DNA from 4 places in the Parasphingorhabdus halotolerans genome. Region 3 is predicted to be linked to each of the others. Evidence: predicted binding sites of a transcription regulator. Region 3 holds the regulator's gene; each other region holds the start of a gene.
What was found. Region 3 encodes LexA, which represses DNA repair genes until DNA is damaged. Its sites were predicted from a motif close to GTTCCNCNCTTGTTCT; they were not measured.

Region 1 (4,155 bases), 170 kb from region 3:
GACAGGACGAACATCCCTGACTGGTGAATAACTCAACGACAACAGGATTGCGGGATTGGATGTTGTCGTCATTTTGCGACCCGGCTAGTGTCACGAGGAAAGAGATTTGTGCGGGTGTTGTTATGGATGTGGAACCAGCTTCAGCTGACTGGGCGATTTGGGCACTCATGAATCCTGCAAAAGCTGCGCCTGCAACCAATGCTGATAGGATTAACTTGTTCATCTGAAACGCTCCACATCTGCAACTACAATGGCATTCGTAGAGACCAAAACAAAGGTTACAGATTGCGGGATTTATTTTTTTCCGCCATGCGCAGCTCATGACCAATGAGGAAAAACCGAAAATCTACAAAGCTAGGCCAGTGCGCGGCGGCAAAGCCCCTGCCCAGCCAAAAGCTGCTCCTTCGGGAGAGAAACGCGAGGGCCAGCGCATCGCCAAATTGCTGGCCCGTGCCGGTGTTGCATCTCGCCGCGAGATAGAGCGGATGATTGATGATGGGCGGATTGCGCTCAATGGTGATCTGGTGGAGCATCCTTCGCTGCTGCTCAAGAATCTAACCGGCATAACCGTCGATGGCAAACCGGTAGCCGAACCTGCGCCCGCAAAGCTGTATCGGTTTCACAAGCCCAATGGCTATCTCACCGCCGAACGCGACTTTACCGGCAAGAAGACCATCTATGATGTGCTACCGGAAATGGAGCGTGTCATGCCAATTGGCCGGCTGGATATGAACACCGAAGGCCTGCTGCTGATGACCACCGATGGTGAGTTCAAGCGCGAAATGGAATTACCCAAAAATGGCATCGAACGCACTTATCGCGCCCGGACCTTTGGCGAAATCTCCCAAAATCAACTGGAAGAGCTGTATCGCGGGATCACCGTTGAGGGCATGCATTATGGTCCGATCACCGCCAATCTGGAGCGGCGTACAGGCCGCAACCAGTGGATCGAGATGACACTGACGGAAGGCAAAAACCGTGAAGTCCGGCGGGTGCTGGAGCATTTTGGTCTGGAAGTATCTCGCCTTATCCGCACCCGCTATGGCCCGTTTGTACTGGGCGATCTGCAGAAGGGCGAGATTGAAGTTGTGCGCCAGCATGATCTGGTAAAATTCAGAAAGAGTTTGAAATAATGCGGATAATCGCTGGCCAGTGGCGCGGGCGAAAAATAGTCGCTCCAAAGGGGGATACGACCCGTCCGACCGCAGATCGCACTCGGGAACGGCTTTTTTCCATGCTGATCAGCCGCTTGGGCGATTTTGTGGATTTGCAGGTACTGGACCTGTTTTCCGGTTCGGGCGCTTTGGGGCTGGAAGCATTGTCGCGTGGTGCAGCGCATTGCACCTTTGTCGAGCAAGATCAGCAGGCGGTAAAAGCACTGGAGAAAAATATCGAAACACTGGGTGCATCTGCCGATATCCGGATTGGATCGGCATTGCACCTTGGCCCCGCCCGAAACGCCCATGATCTCATTTTAATGGATCCACCCTATGATAGCGGCGCAGGAGCCGTGGCTTTAGATAAGCTCGGTCGTCTTGGCTGGTTCGCGCGGTCAGCCTGGATCGCTATTGAAACATCCAGACATGAAAAAATCGAGGTCGATGGTTTCGACCTCGATTGCACGAGAGACAGCGGCAAGGCGCGCCTGCATATTCTGCGGCCCGCTGCTGAAATTTCAAATTAACCGTTTGCCGACTCAAACGCCGAGGCGGTTTCATTGTGATCTGCGCTTGTTTCTACATAAGCGGTGGTGCTCGCCATCAAGATGGTCGCCAGTACCGCGCTAAACATCAGTCTTTTGCTCATTATCTTATCCGTTCGTTATCGTTCGGGGGCTCTACTTCGTAATTATTAATAATCTATATTGCAGCGCAGCAATGAATCGTAGCTGTACCTTGGGGCATATTGGTCTTGCCGTCGCTGGCGATGTTCCCTAACTGTTCACCATGTCTGAAACTGTCAAGATTCCTGCTGAAAACGATCCGCCTTATGTTCGCGGATTAAATGTGCCGCAGCGCGAGGCAGTGCTGACATCGGAAGGGCCAGTGCTGGTTCTGGCGGGCGCGGGAACGGGCAAGACCGCTGCGCTCACGCGTCGACTGGCGCATATTGTCTATTCGCAAAAGGCCTGGCCATCAGAAATACTGGCAGTGACCTTCACCAACAAGGCCGCGCGCGAAATGAAGGAGCGGATCGCATCGATCGTCGGCGAGGCATTTGAAGGCATGCCATGGCTCGGAACCTTTCATAGTATCGGCGCGAAAATGCTGCGCCGCCACGCCGAGCTGGTCGGGTTGCAAAGCAACTTCACCATTCTCGATACCGACGATCAGCTGCGCTTGCTCAAGCAGCTCGTGCAGGCAGCGGAACTGGACGAAAAGCGCTGGCCGCCGCGGATGCTCGCCGGGCTGATCGACCAATGGAAAAACCGAGGGCTCAACCCCGCTGATTTGGATACCAACGAGAATGAGCGCTATGCCAATGGTCGCGGACAGGAATTTTATGCCGCCTATCAGGCGCGGCTCAAGGCACTGAACGCCTGCGATTTTGGTGATTTATTGCTGCATATTCTCAACCTGCTCAAAACCAACCGCGAGATATTGAAGCTCTATCAGGAGCGCTTCAAATATATTCTCGTCGACGAATATCAGGACACCAATAGCTCGCAATATCTCTGGCTGCGGCTGCTCGCGCAGGAGCGCAAGAATATCTGCTGCGTCGGCGATGATGACCAGAGTATCTACTCTTGGCGCGGCGCGGAAGTCGCGAATATTTTGCGTTTCGAGAAGGACTTTCCCGACGCGAAAGTAATCAAGCTGGAGCAGAATTATCGTTCCACGCCGCATATTCTTGCCGCTGCTTCGGGGCTGATCAACCACAACTCGGGTCGCCTTGGCAAGACGTTGTGGACAGCTGAGGTAGACGGCGAGAAGGTGCAGGTTATCGGGGTCTGGGATGGTCCCGAGGAAGCACGCCGCACGGGTGATGAGATTGAGGCGCTACAGCAGATCAAGCAAGTTTCACTTAACAACATCGCCATTCTCGTCCGCGCGCAATTTCAAACCCGCGAGTTTGAGGATCGCTTTATCAGCATCGGCATGCCCTATAAAATTATCGGCGGTTTCCGATTCTATGAGCGCGCAGAAATTCGCGATGCCCTCGCCTATCTCCGGGTGATCGCCCAGCCTGCCGATGATCTCGCCTTTGAGCGCATCGTCAATGTGCCCAAGCGTGGTCTTGGGGATAAAACTGTGGAGAAAATTCACCGGCTGGCGCGCGCGCAAGGAACGCCTTTAGCCGCCGCCGCGCTTTCCATTTGCGATACCGACGAACTCGCTGCCCGCGCCCGCAGTACGCTTACCGAGCTGACGCGCAGCTTTGGCCGCTGGCGGGAAATGGCCGCAGAAACACCCCATGCCGAACTGGCACGGATTGTTTTGGATGAATGCGGCTATACCGGATCACTGCAAGCGGATCGCTCGACAGAGGCTGCGGGGCGGCTGGAGAATCTGACCGAGCTCACCCGCGCAATGGAAGAATATGAAACGCTCGGCGAGTTTCTCGAGCATGTCTCGCTGGTCATGGACAATGATGCGGCAAGCGATGAGGCCAAAATCACGATCATGACCATGCACGGCGCAAAAGGGCTGGAGTTTGACCATATATTTTGCGCCGGATGGGAAGAAGGCGTGTTTCCCTCGCAGCGCAGTCTGGATGAAGGCGGGCTTGCTTCGCTCGAGGAAGAACGCCGCCTTGCTTATGTCGCGATCACGCGCGCCAAACAGAAATGCACGATTTTCCACGCGGCCAACCGGCGTATTTACGGTCAATGGACCAGCTCTATTCCTTCGCGCTTCATCGGCGAGTTGCCGGAAGATCATATCGAAACGGAATCCAGCATGTCCGGCGGCGAAAGCCTGTGGCGCGCCAACTGGAGCGAACGCAGCGATCCTTTCGCCCATCTCGCCGCCGCAAATGCCACGCGCGCAGGCCAGCGCGGGCCCGGCTGGCAGCGCGCTGCAGTTTCATCTTCTGGCGGCGGCTTCGACACCAATCCGCGCACGATAAAAGAGGCCCGCAGCAGCGCGGTCTCGCTGGGCAATAAAGGCCGCGAGGATGTCAGCATCGGCATGCGCGTCTTCCACACCAAATTCG
Region 2 (4,155 bases), 620 kb from region 3:
TTGTGACCGATTTCCCGGTCATGGCCCGCGCTGCAATTGCGCCAAGCACCACGATGATGTCCGGTTTGACCAGTTCGCATTCCTGTTCGAGCCACCAGCGATAATGCTTGATGTCAGCAAGTGATGGCGTCTGGTGAATCCGGCGTTTCCCTTGCTGTACATATTTGAACCGCTTTACTGCGTTGGTGAGATAGGCGGCTTCGCGGCTGATGCCTGCTCGCGCCAAGGCCCTGTCTAGAATTTGCCCGGCGGGACCGACAAAGGGGCGTCCGGCAAGATCCTCCTGATCGCCCGGTTGTTCACCTATCAGCATGATGCGGGCATCCCATGGCCCTCACCGAAGACCGCGTTAACAGCAGAGTTCTCGCTGATTGATCGGGTATGCGTAGCCATTTCTGCATTCAGCGCTTCGAGCGACGCCGGCTTGGTGCGGTGTTCAACAGTCGCTTCATCGCCCAGCACGAGTTGCTGCTCTTCTTTCTCCATCATCTGCTGAACCATTGCTCCAGACTTTTTGATCAGCGATGGAATGAGCGCTGTCTCCGGCAAGTTATGCCAGTATTTGACCGGCATCTCGGATTTCATCGCCCGCGTTTTCAATCGGGCCGGATTGAAAATATTGCGGTAATAAGTGGACCATTCCTGCTCTACTGCATCGTCCGTCGGCACATCCTGCTTGCAGCCACCCGGACCATTAATCAAAGACTTTCCATCCCAAGAAAGGCTGGCTTCGGGCGTAACGATGATCCAGTCCATCCCGGTGAAACGGTTACGGAAGAAAGGGCCGACGGCTTCGACAATATGATGGTCTGGCTCAAACCATGCGATAAATTGTTCACGGTTTTCACGGAGTCCTGTTTTCCGAAACCGGACAAAGGCATGCATTTTGTGAATATCGCGCCGCACCGATTTGGCGTAGGCGGATAGGCGTTTCCCATCGCTGTCCGCCGGATTTTGATAAATTTTGGGCGCGTGGCGCATCCGGAACAGCAAGCGGTATGCGAGATCAAACCGATCCTCATTGCGGTGCAGCAACGCGGTATTGATCAGCCGCAGACATTCTTTGGCGACACGAAAATCGGACGTGCCAGCTGCTGTTGATAATTTTGGCGGCTCGGCCACGCCAAAATCAAACTGGCTATTGTTCGCTCGGCTCCGCACTGTCCAGTCGAGCTGTTCCGGCGGTATATTATTAACTAACAGCGTGCGCGCTTCCTCTCGCCAGCCCGCAATGTCAGTTTCGTTTTTCACTTCAATACGATATTGTTCGGTCGGCGTTAATGATGATGAACAGTCTGCAGGCATGTCAGCTACTGAATAGGTCAAGCTGCTTTGGTGGTGGTTTCAGTCGGTCGTAAAGGCTCAATGAATCGAGCTGGTTTCCAGGATTCCAGTCGGTTAGAGTAACGAACGGCAGAATTTTCTTCACCGATTGGCAAATATTTTCCAAATCGCGCAATCGCAACGCTGAAAATCGGCGGGCTCGGAGGATTTTTCCCACGCCGGTTGTGCCCAAACCCGGCACCCGTAGGAGCTTTTCCTTTTCTGCACGGTTGATATCGACTGGGAATTGCGCCCTGTTCTGCAACGCCCAGGCCAGCTTGGGGTCAATGGACAGGTCGAGATGCCCGGTCTTCGCGCCCGACATGATCTCATCTACCGAAAAACCGTAAAAACGAAGCAACCAGTCGGCCTGATACAACCGGTGTTCGCGCATCAGCGGCGGCGCCTTGATTGGCAAACTCCGGCTTGCATCGGGGATAGGACTAAAGGCTGAATAATAAACCCGCTTCAGGCCAAATTTTCCGTAAAGACTATTACTGGTTCTGAGGATTTTTCCATCATCGGATGCATCAGCTCCGATAATCATCTGCGTGCTGTGACCGCCCGGAGCAAATATGGGAGCCTTACGCGAGATTGTGCGTTCGGCTTTTGCTTCACTGATTTTGTTGCCGAGACCGGCCATGGTTTTCCGAATCAGTTCGCCATTTTTTTCGGGGGCTAGTCTGGCGATGGATTTGTCATCGGGCAGCTCGATATTAATCGACAATCGGTCAGCATAGCGTCCCGCTTGTGCCAGCAGATCGGGATCAGCCTCCGGAATGGTCTTCAAATGGATATAGCCGCTAAACCGGTGGGTGGTTCGCAGGTGCCGGGCGACCTCCACCAATTGCTCCATCGTATAGTCGGGACTGCGAATAATGCCCGATGAGAGGAACAGACCCTCAATATAATTGCGTTTGTAAAAATCCAGCGTCAGGTCGACGATTTCCTTCACCGTGAAGGCCGCCCGGCGGACGTTACTCGACGTGCGGTTTACGCAGTAGAGGCAGTCAAACATGCAATAATTGGTCATCAGGATTTTGAGCAGCGAGATGCAGCGCCCATCCGGAGCATAGCTGTGGCAAATGCCCATTCCGCTGGTCGAACCGATACCGCCGGACTTTAATGAATTTCTCCTGGTAGAACCGCTCGATGCGCAGGACGCGTCATATTTGGCAGCGTCGGCGAGAATCGCCAGTTTTTCAGCTCGGGTGAGTTTGGACATTACTCTTCCTTAGCAAATGTTCTGTTTATGTTCTATAACATATGTTAGGAGGGTGTTTGTCTTTCAGGCGTCGCGCTTTTTTTTGGAAATTTTAAGGCGGGAGCGACGGCATCACAGATGGTATTCACTGTCGGGACAGCAGGAAATGTTGCGAATTATGCCACAAATCAAGCCGACGAAATAATTTTGATTATTTTAGGAACGAATTTGCGCAACCGCGGTTATCTATGAGATGATGTTTCGCACTTCACCCGAATTCGGATTTCATTTTCAAAAGTCAGGCTGGGAAATTGGCCTATTCATGTCCCCATTGATCCCGGGTACAGTTTCCCAGCCGAATTTTCCACACACACACTTCTTATGCATTCCAGACGAGAATTTATTGCGCAAAAAAAGGCCGGACAATTCGCCCGGCCTGATAAAATCTGGTATTTTCGAGACTATTGCTCGGAAGGCATCTTCACATCAACGTCAGGAACATCAACAGTGACTTCTTCGGTTCCTACTTCGATGTCAGCCGTTTCAACATCAATCTCTGGCAGAGAACCGGCATCGCCGGACACTTCTACATCCATTGATGGCATTTCGCCTTCTTCTTTTACACTTGCTTCACAAGCAGTCAAAGACAGTGCGGTAGCCGCAACAGCAACAATTGAAATTTTATTCATTAGTGAACTCCCTTCATTGGTTCAAAGGGATCAACGCTCGTCGCCATATCCAGTTCCGCACTCGCAAAATAATTTCTAGTCGCGCCCTAATCGCATCCGAAACGCATCAAGATGAAAGTAGCTCGGATCAAATTGGCATATCTCCGCCAATCGGCCGGCATCCTTGAACACAACCCAGCCTTTTTCACGTTCGATCAGTTCATCCCGCTCCAATTGCCGAAGTACCCGGTTGGTATGAATGGGCGTCAAGCCCAGCGCATCGGCAATCACGGTCTGGGTAAGCGGCATGCGGAATCCGTCTCGTGTACCCTCATCTGCTATTTGCAGCCTGCGATGCAACTCTAGTAAAAAATGGCCGATCCGTTCTCGTGCAGTCTGCTGTCCGTTGCGCACGATCTGTTCTCGCAGAAATGCTTCTTCTTGCACCTGCATCCACCAGAAAGCCAATGTCAGTCGGCCTGATTCGGTCAATAACCCCCGAAAGACTGATGGTTTGACCGACAGAGCATCCAGCGTGGTTATGGTTGATACCGAATGATCAGCTTCGGCCGCAACAAGCACCTGCAAATCAAACATATCGCCTGGAAGCAGCACGTTCAGCACCTGACGGCGCCCGTCTTCCAGCGTTTTATAACGAATGGCCCAACCGTCCTTGACGATCAAAATACTATCCAGCTCCTGCCCGGCATCTATAAGATCGGAATTGCGTTCAAACCGTTTTTCATGACCCTTAAGCTGTATGATGACGTCTTTATCGTTATCATCGAGATCGGCATAAAAGGAAATACGTCGCAAAAGCGCCTTTCGGGCCATTATTTTTTTCCATCTTCAGGAACGGGAAAAATAATCGTGCAGACCAAACCATCCGATGTCCAGTCACGATTTACCTTTCCCTGCAGGTTGCGAGTTATACTGTGGTCAATCAATGATGATCCAAAG
Region 3 (4,155 bases):
GTTCGAAACGTCTCTTGAGCAAACAGAAAGCCTTGCTGCGCTGGTGCCGGAGGACAGGATCATGGTTTCGGAAAGCGGCATATTCACCCATGCGGATTGCCAGCGCCTGGCCGAGGCCGGGGCACGTTCATTTCTGGTCGGCGAGTCCCTGATGCGCCAACCCGATGTCGAAGCGGCGACCCGGCTGCTGTTAAGCGGACAATCGATGGAAAATGCACCATGAGCAAACTCACGCATATTGACGGCGACGGCGCGGCCCATATGGTCGATGTTTCCGGCAAGGCGGACACCGTGCGCGAAGCGCGGGCCGAAGGCAAAATCACCATGGCGATGGAGACGATGGAGGCTATAAAGGCTAATATGCTGAACAAGGGCGATGTGCTCGCAACCGCGCGGATTGCTGGAATCATGGCGGCCAAGAAAACCAGCGACTTGATGCCGCTTTGCCACCCTCTAGCATTGAGCAAAGTGTCCGTTGATTTCACGTTTGTGGATGATGGCATACGGGTGGAGACACTTGCACGGCTTACGGGAAAGACCGGTGTAGAAATGGAAGCATTAACAGCAACTTCTATCGCTCTTTTAACAATTTATGATATGTCCAAAGCGGTGCAAAAGGACATGATCATCAGCGATATCCGGCTGCTGTCGAAAACCGGTGGAAAATCAGGCGAGTGGTGGGCAAAATGAGCGCGCTTCTGCCATTGGAAGAGGCGCAGCAGCGTCTTGTTTCCTTGGCGACGCGACTACCAATTGAGACCGTTCCCATAGCACAAGCCCTTGGCCGCTATCTCGCAGCGGATATTGCTGCGCATCGCAATCAACCCGCAGCCGATATGTCTGCCATGGATGGCTACGCTATCCGGTTTGAAGACCGCGCTGGTCCCTGGACGTGCGTTGGTGAATGCAAAGCTGGCAGTGAACCTTGTCCACCACTGAAATCCGGCCAGACCGCGCGTATTTTTACTGGTGCACTGCTACCAGGTGGCGCGGATACTGTTGTGATGCAGGAAAATGTTGAAACCGATGGCAATGTTATCAGCCTCATAGCCGAACCTTCGCCGGAACAAGGCCGTCATGTCCGCCGCATAGGCAGTGATTTTTGCAGAGGGGACATTGCGCTCAGCAAAGGCACATGGCTTTCGCCAGCAGCGCTCGGCCATGCAGTAATTGCCGGATATGGCGAACTTCCTGCGCACCAAAAACCCAACGTTGCGGTCGTATCCACTGGAGACGAACTTGTAGAACCGGGTGCGCGCGCCCGTTCCCACCAGATACCCGCAAGCAATGACGTCATGGTGTCAGCCATGCTGGCAGGTCTTACCGGGGAAACCCGCGCTCTGAGCCGCATAGCAGACAATATGGACGCGCTGTGCGCCGCGCTGGACAGCGCGCGGGACTGCGACATTATCGTCACCATAGGCGGCGCATCAGTTGGCGATCACGATCTGGTCGCGCCGGCATTTGAACGATTGGGTGGCACCATAGATTTCCATAAAATAGCGATGAAGCCCGGCAAACCCGTTATGTCGGGAAAGCTCGGCAATAGCGTGGTTCTCGCCCTCCCCGGAAACCCCGGGTCAGCTTTTGTCAGCGCTACATTGCTTTTGTTGCCACTAGTCCGATACATGGCAGGCGCAGCCGAATATTTGCCCAAATATCGAAGCGCACAAACGACAACCACCCTGCCACCCACCCAAAACCGCGCGCAATTCCTGAGAGCGCAAGTTGATTCCGTTGGCATCACCGCTTTTGATAGCCAGGACAGCGCAAAACTATCGGTACTGGCGGCGGCCAATGCCCTGCTATATCGACCAGCAAATTCGGATGAAGAACTTGCGGGAGGCACAGTCCATTATATTTCGATCTGATTGGCTGGTGCGTGGCGCGATAGAACAAGGGATAATCAGTATAGGCTTGACATGCCCCTGTTTGTTTCATAATTGTTCTTTATTCGTTCTGAAATGGGAACCGGAATATGCTCACTACCAAGCAACATGAACTTTTGTGCTTCATAGACGTTCGCCTCAAGGAAACGGGAGTTTCGCCATCTTTTGAGGAGATGAAAGATGAACTGGGACTCAAGTCCAAATCCGGTATTCATCGGCTGATTAGTGCATTGGAAGAACGGGAGTTTATTCGCCGGCTGCCAAACCGGGCTCGTGCGCTGGAAGTTTTGAAATTGCCTGAAGGCGGTATGGCTGCGGCGAGCACGAGCAATGTTGTCGAAATAACGTCGATACAAAAAACTGTTCCAACGCAGGCACCTCAGGCTTTGCCAAAAGTTAGACGCGCTGTTGCAAATGATGATGTTATTGAAATTCCGCTACATGGCCGCATCGCAGCTGGCGTTCCTATCGAAGCGATTGAGGGCGAGACGGCGCTGAGCGTTCCGGCTGCCCTGCTTGGCCCCGGCGAGCATTATGCGCTGGAAGTTTCGGGCGACTCGATGATTGAAGCGGGTATATTGGATGGTGACTTTGCGCTTATACAGCGCACCGAAATCGCACGCGATGGCGAGATTGTCGTTGCGTTGATCCATGATGAAGAAGCAACGCTGAAATATTTGCGGAGAGAGAATGGCAATGTCCGGCTGGATCCGGCCAATCCTGCCTATGAACCGCAGATATATGGTCCGGGAGAAGTCCGCGTTCAGGGTAAAATGGCGGGACTGCTGCGGCGCTATAACTAGATTTTGTCTGCGCTTGATCAAGGCGCCTGATCGTCAAGCTGCGCGAGGTTCGTTGCATAATTCGTCTTGGATGGTCGAAATCAGCTGCCCGCTCATCCTGATGCAGCCGAAGGATGGCTTGACCAATCTGCGCTTCAACCTGCTCACTACTAAATAGGCCTGATCGAAGGCCAAGTTTTGCATAGTTTTGAACTACTTTATTCGTGGGGTTCCTCCCGCGTGATGCCTTCATAGGGTTTCCTGGCCTTCGACGCGCGCTCCGCCATCGACTGCTCAGTCTCAAAGCGCGTCCACGGGTGACGTCCGGTTCGCTGCAATACTGTGTGGATTTCGGAATTTTCCAGATTGATTGTCATACCGCCAACTTTGCGGAGCATATCGCGGTCAACTTTCAGCCATCGCGGTTCGCAACTGTTCGGCAATCGGCGCTCGCTCACCACGATATCGGCGCGGCGGCATGCGGCTGCCAAAGCCATAGCGGGAATGTAATACGAACTGCGGGTCGCCAGCAATATCCAGTCCCGACCCTCTTTGTTTAAAGTAACCGTGCAACTGTCGTTGTTACAATCCGCGTTTGGCCAATCTTCCAGCGCCATTGCTTCGCCATCGACGCCAGCATTTTCGAGCACCATGTTGCGGATAAAATCACCGCTGCGGGTTCGCAGCATCGCGAGATCTCCACCATCGCTGCGAATACCGACATGGCGACCATCGCCCGTAATATAGATATCAGGCGCGCGGGTTCCGACGATAAACAACGCGCCAATCGCAATGGGAATTGTCCCTAAGTAGCGCCATTTCTCTCGCCATAAACACATCCATATCCCGCCAAAAATTACCAGTGCGAAGGCTCCGGTGGACATTGTTGGCAGCATGGTGACAGCGCCCGGTCTTGTAGAAACAAAATGGGCTAGTGCTAGCAGAAAACCAAGCATTTTTTCACACATCCACCAGACAGGCGCGCCGAGGCCTACGCTATCTAGCAGCAGCGCGAGTGCCTCCAGCGGCATAATCAGAAAGGTCGTGAGCGGAATAGCAATGATATTTGCGAGTGCCCCATAAATTCCCGCTTTGTGGAAATGATAAAGTGCTATCGGCATCAATGCGATTTCAACCACCAGGCCGGTCAAAAACAGCGCCAGCACAGCGCGGCCTGCCCTCCGGAGCAAGCTCTCCTCGCGTCGCGCAATTAGCTTTTTCATAGCGGGAAGTTCGTGCAGCGCGATAATTGCCGTGACGGCCGCAAAACTGAGTTGAAAACTCGGCCCAACCAAAGATTCTGGCCAGAGTATCAAAACAAAAAGCGCGCCGGCTGCAACCATGCGCAAGGTGATCGCGCTGCGGCCCATCATCAGCGCGATCAGGACCAGCATGGCAGCAACGCAGGCGCGGATGGTTGGTACCTGCGCTCCGGTCATTAATGTATAGCTTAGCGCCGCGACGGCCGCAAAACCGGCGGCAAT
Region 4 (4,155 bases), 430 kb from region 3:
AACCGGTACATCGATAATGGGTCTGATGATGCTCGGCGCTGCAAAAGGTGATAGCATCGAGATTATTGTCGAGGGCGAAAATGCGGACGCGGCATTAGAGAAATTGACCGGGCTGGTTTTCGACGGTTTTGGCGAAGACTGAAAGATATGCGCCGACAAATAACCGGTTTTTCCAATCCGACAATAAAGCGACTGAAAAGCCTGCGCGAAAAAAAATATCGCAAGCGTGAAGGCCATTTTCTCGCTGAAGGTCTGCGCATCTTGACCGAGGCGCTGGACGCCGGAAAAACGCCCAAATTGCTGGTTGTCGTGGAAGATACGCAATTGCATCCGCTGGCGCAAAAGATTGAAGAAGCCACAGTTGCCAGCGGCGGCGAAGTGATCGAAACCAGCGAGGCGATAATTGCCAAACTTTCGGGCAAGTCCAATCCGCAATCAATCATTGGCATATATGAAGATCACGCCACTGCGCTGGCTGACATTGATCGAACGGCATCCAATATCTGGCTGGTCGCCCAATCGCTGCGTGATCCGGGCAACCTCGGAACCATCCTGAGGACGGGTGATGCAGTGGGTGCTGGCGGGTTAATCCTTGTCGATGATTGCGTAGATCCCTTTTCGGTTGAAGCCGTGCGCGCGAGCATGGGGGCTATATTTACGCAAAGCGTTACATCAACATCGTGGGGCGATTTCCTGGAATGGCTACGTCGTGGTGATGGACAACTCATCGGGACAAGCCTGAACACCGACGCTGACTATCAAGCGATACGCTATCAAGCTCCAACGTTTCTGCTGGTCGGCAATGAAGCACAGGGCTTACCCGCCGAATATGAACAAGAATGCGATGCCCTTGTTAAGATGCCGATGATGGGAAAAGCCGACAGCCTGAACGCGGCGGTCGCGACGGCCGTTATGGCCTATGAAGTGCTCAATCAAGCCCGGAAATAAGGCAAATTATGTTTTGGCGTGGCATCGTGCTACGGTCCCCGTGGGGAGAAGTTTCATGTTCAAATACGCCGCGTTGTTGCCGTTTGCCGCACTGGCACTTGCCGGATGTGGCGAAGAGAAAGAAGCGCCGCCTGCCGTTGAAGAACCTTTGGGGGCCTATAAAGCTGGTGGCACCGAACCAGGCTGGTCTGTGAACATTTCAGAAAACACAATGGATGTGACCGCCAGTTATGGTGAGGATAAATTCTCTATTCCGATCAATTCCTCTCGAAAAACGGCGGATGGCTGGATCGTGAAAGGCTTTGATGACAAGCATAATATGAACCTGACGATCATGACAGGCAAGGAATGCAATGATGGTATGAGTGATCGCGTATATGCCGATACCGTGACCGCAACGGCTGGCGGCATTGGCACTCTGGAAGGGTGCGGCGGCGACATCACCGAAGGCGGCGACACTGCGCCTTGAGCCTAACGCAGCCTATTCGGCGGCCTCATCTTTCAATTCGCGATCATCTTCAATTAGCGCAGCTTCGACGTCTGTTGAATAGCGCGGTAGCGCTTCAATTTCGGGGACAGGCTCTAGGTCTTTTTTGCCGGTTTCAATCTGTAGCTCGGCAAATTTGCGACCTGTCGCCATGATATTGCGTTCAAAACTGCCGACAAATTTGTTATAATTACCAACTGCAGTGCCCAGGCCTGACCCCATGCGCTTCAGATGTTCGCCCGCAGTCGCGAGCCTATCGTACATTTCTTTGCCCAATTGACCAATTTGCTTCGCTTCAGCCGCCATTTTCTCCTGCCGCCATACGCCTGCAACTGTGCGGGCAATGGCTACGAGATTGGTTGGTGTGGCGAGCAACACTTTTTTCTCAAAAGCATGGTCCCAAAGTGTCGGCTCATGCTCGAGCGCTGCGGCAAGAAAATGTTCGCCGGGTACAAACATGATCACATAATCCGGCGCATCTTCAAACTGGTCCCAATAGGCTTTCTTTGAAAGCCCATCGATGTGGGTTTTCATCGACAAACAATGCCGTCCCATGGCAAAACTGCGCGCATCTTCGTCATCGGCCTCAAAAGCATCTTGATAATCGTTGAGCGAAACCTTGGCATCAATTACCAGTTTGCGTCCGCCAGGCACGCTGATAACCGCATCAGGGCGCAAACGACCTTCTTCGGTATCAATGGATTGTTCCGTTACAAAGTCGGTGTGCTCGGACAATCCACAGGTCTCGAGAACATTTTTAAGCTGTTGCTCGCCCCAGCGACCGCGGGATTTGGGCGCATTGCGGAGCGAGTTGACGAGGCGCGCCGCCTCTTGTTGCACCCTGTCCTGCCCTTGCCGGACCTGCTCGATTGTCGCGGTAATCCCGGCGTATGATTCGGTGCGCTCTTTCTCGATCTTGGTAATTGATGCTTCATAGGTTGCCAGTCTCTCATGCACCGGCTGGAGAAGTTTAGCGATTTTCTCGCCGCCTTTTTCGTTGGCCTGATCGAAACGCTGGTCCGCGCGTTCCAGAAACTGGCGCTGAGCGGTTTCGAGCATCTTGGAGCCGATTTCTGAAAACTGCGCCGACAATGCCTCTTTGGCTTCGATCATTTGCTGCATCTGCTTTTCATGATTGCGCACATCCGCCTGCAGCGCCGCGAGTTCAGTTTTTGCAGCGTCGCGCTCATCGCGGACGCCATCCAGTGTAATGCGCAAGGCATCAGCAGTTTCAGCAGCCGTCTTTGCCGGTTTTCCGCCGACAAACCAACCAAGCGCGAGTCCTCCGAGAAGGGCGATCACGATGCAAATTATGACGACTACGGGATCCAAACCACTGCCTTTTCAATAGGAACGAAAAGAGAACTTAGCCCGGGTCGAAGAGGGTTGCAACTGCCAATTCATCATCCCGGACTTGATCCGCAATCCAGAGCGTAAGAACACAACGTCAGGTGGCGTGCGGCTCTGGTTACTGAATCAAGCTCAGCATGACGAACTGTATGAAAACTTAAGCAGCAATCCCATGTTCTTTGCGCTGTTTCTCGAGCTTTTTGAGCACCATCTTGCGTTTCAGACGCGAGAGGTGATCGATGAACAAAATCCCCTCCAGATGATCCATCTCATGCTGCAAACAAGTCGCCAACAGACCTTCGAGCCGCTCTTCATGCTGCTTTCCCGTTTCATCCTGCCAGCGCGCTGTTATAATCGCGGGGCGTTCGACATCGGCATATTGGTCGGGAACCGAGAGGCAGCCTTCGTTGTAAACATTCAAATCCTCAGACGGATCAAGAATTTCCGGATTGATGAATACACGCGGGTCGTTGATCACTTCATGCTGATGATCACAATGTTCTCCGTGCTCGTGGTCGTGATCGTGGGGCACGGGTTCCTGGAGATCGATAACCAAAATTCTCTTGGCCACGCCAACCTGAATGGCGGCAAGCCCGATGCCAGGCGCGTCATATAAGGTTTCAAACATGTCTGCGATTAGCGTTTTGAGTTCGTCGTTAAACTCGGTAACGGGTTCAGACACGGTTTTCAGGCGCGGATCAGGCACCTCGATGATCGGTAATATAGCCATGACCGAAATTTAGGGATTACAAGGAGATTCGTCAACCAGCTCCGCGCGTCATTCAGCGTTGATCGGTCGACGGGCGCGCAGGGCTTGTGCCAGCGTTCCCTCGTCCAGATAATCGAGTTCACCACCCACGGGAATGCCGTGCGATAACTGACTCAATCTAATGGGATAATTCTCCAACCGCTCGGCGATATAATGCGCCGTCGTTTGCCCTTCCAAAGTCGCGTTCATGGCCAGCACCACTTCATCAATACCACCGGCATCAACACGCCTGATAAGCTTGTCTATCGCGATATCTTCTGGCCGCACACCATCGAGAGCCGACAGTTTCCCGCCAAGCACATGAAATTTTCCCGGAAACAGACGTGATTTATCCAGTGCCCAGAGATCGGATACTTCTTCCACCACACAAAGCGATTTTTCGTCCCGGCGCGGATCATTGCAAATCTGGCAAGGATCCTGCGTATCGACATTACCGCATATCCCGCAGCTGACAAGGCGTTCATTCACCCGCTCCATCGCCGCCAAAATCGGCCTCATCGCGGTTTCAGGGCGCTTTAGAAGGTAAAGCACCGCCCGCCGCGCCGAGCGCGGACCCAGGCCGGGTAGTTTGGCGAGGGCCTGAACCAGATTTTCAATCTCT

Region 1: a site for LexA is predicted at 1,929-1,944, ahead of HF685_RS00405 (ATP-dependent helicase). Genes of this name have one in related genera too.
Region 2: a site for LexA is predicted at 2,567-2,582, ahead of HF685_RS14230 (putative DNA modification/repair radical SAM protein). Genes of this name have one in related genera too.
Region 4: a site for LexA is predicted at 2,786-2,801, ahead of HF685_RS03220 (DNA recombination protein RmuC). Genes of this name have one in related genera too.

Annotation. Positions count from the first base shown of each region.
Region 1 is NZ_CP051217.1:71,432-75,586, reverse strand. Features, by position in the region: gene HF685_RS00420 (DUF1223 domain-containing protein) at 1-223, opposite strand, end outside; gene HF685_RS00415 (pseudouridine synthase) at 321-1,133, shown strand; gene rsmD (16S rRNA (guanine(966)-N(2))-methyltransferase RsmD) at 1,133-1,684, shown strand; gene HF685_RS16470 (hypothetical protein) at 1,681-1,806, opposite strand; gene HF685_RS00405 (ATP-dependent helicase) at 1,947-4,155, shown strand, end outside.
Region 2 is NZ_CP051217.1:2,892,623-2,896,777, reverse strand. Features, by position in the region: gene HF685_RS14240 (UdgX family uracil-DNA binding protein) at 1-313, opposite strand, end outside; gene HF685_RS14235 (TIGR03915 family putative DNA repair protein) at 307-1,326, opposite strand; gene HF685_RS14230 (putative DNA modification/repair radical SAM protein) at 1,307-2,548, opposite strand; gene HF685_RS14225 (hypothetical protein) at 2,989-3,216, opposite strand; gene HF685_RS14220 (Crp/Fnr family transcriptional regulator) at 3,292-4,029, opposite strand; gene HF685_RS14215 (sensor histidine kinase) at 4,029-4,155, opposite strand, start outside.
Region 3 is NZ_CP051217.1:239,358-243,512, reverse strand. Features, by position in the region: gene trpC (indole-3-glycerol phosphate synthase TrpC) at 1-223, shown strand, start outside; gene moaC (cyclic pyranopterin monophosphate synthase MoaC) at 220-690, shown strand; gene HF685_RS01255 (molybdopterin molybdotransferase MoeA) at 687-1,871, shown strand; gene lexA (transcriptional repressor LexA) at 1,979-2,692, shown strand; gene HF685_RS01245 (ComEC/Rec2 family competence protein) at 2,890-4,155, opposite strand, start outside.
Region 4 is NZ_CP051217.1:667,357-671,511, forward strand. Features, by position in the region: gene HF685_RS03205 (HPr family phosphocarrier protein) at 1-142, shown strand, start outside; gene HF685_RS03210 (TrmH family RNA methyltransferase) at 148-948, shown strand; gene HF685_RS03215 (hypothetical protein) at 1,004-1,417, shown strand; gene HF685_RS03220 (DNA recombination protein RmuC) at 1,430-2,767, opposite strand; gene def (peptide deformylase) at 2,943-3,515, opposite strand; gene recR (recombination mediator RecR) at 3,564-4,155, opposite strand, start outside.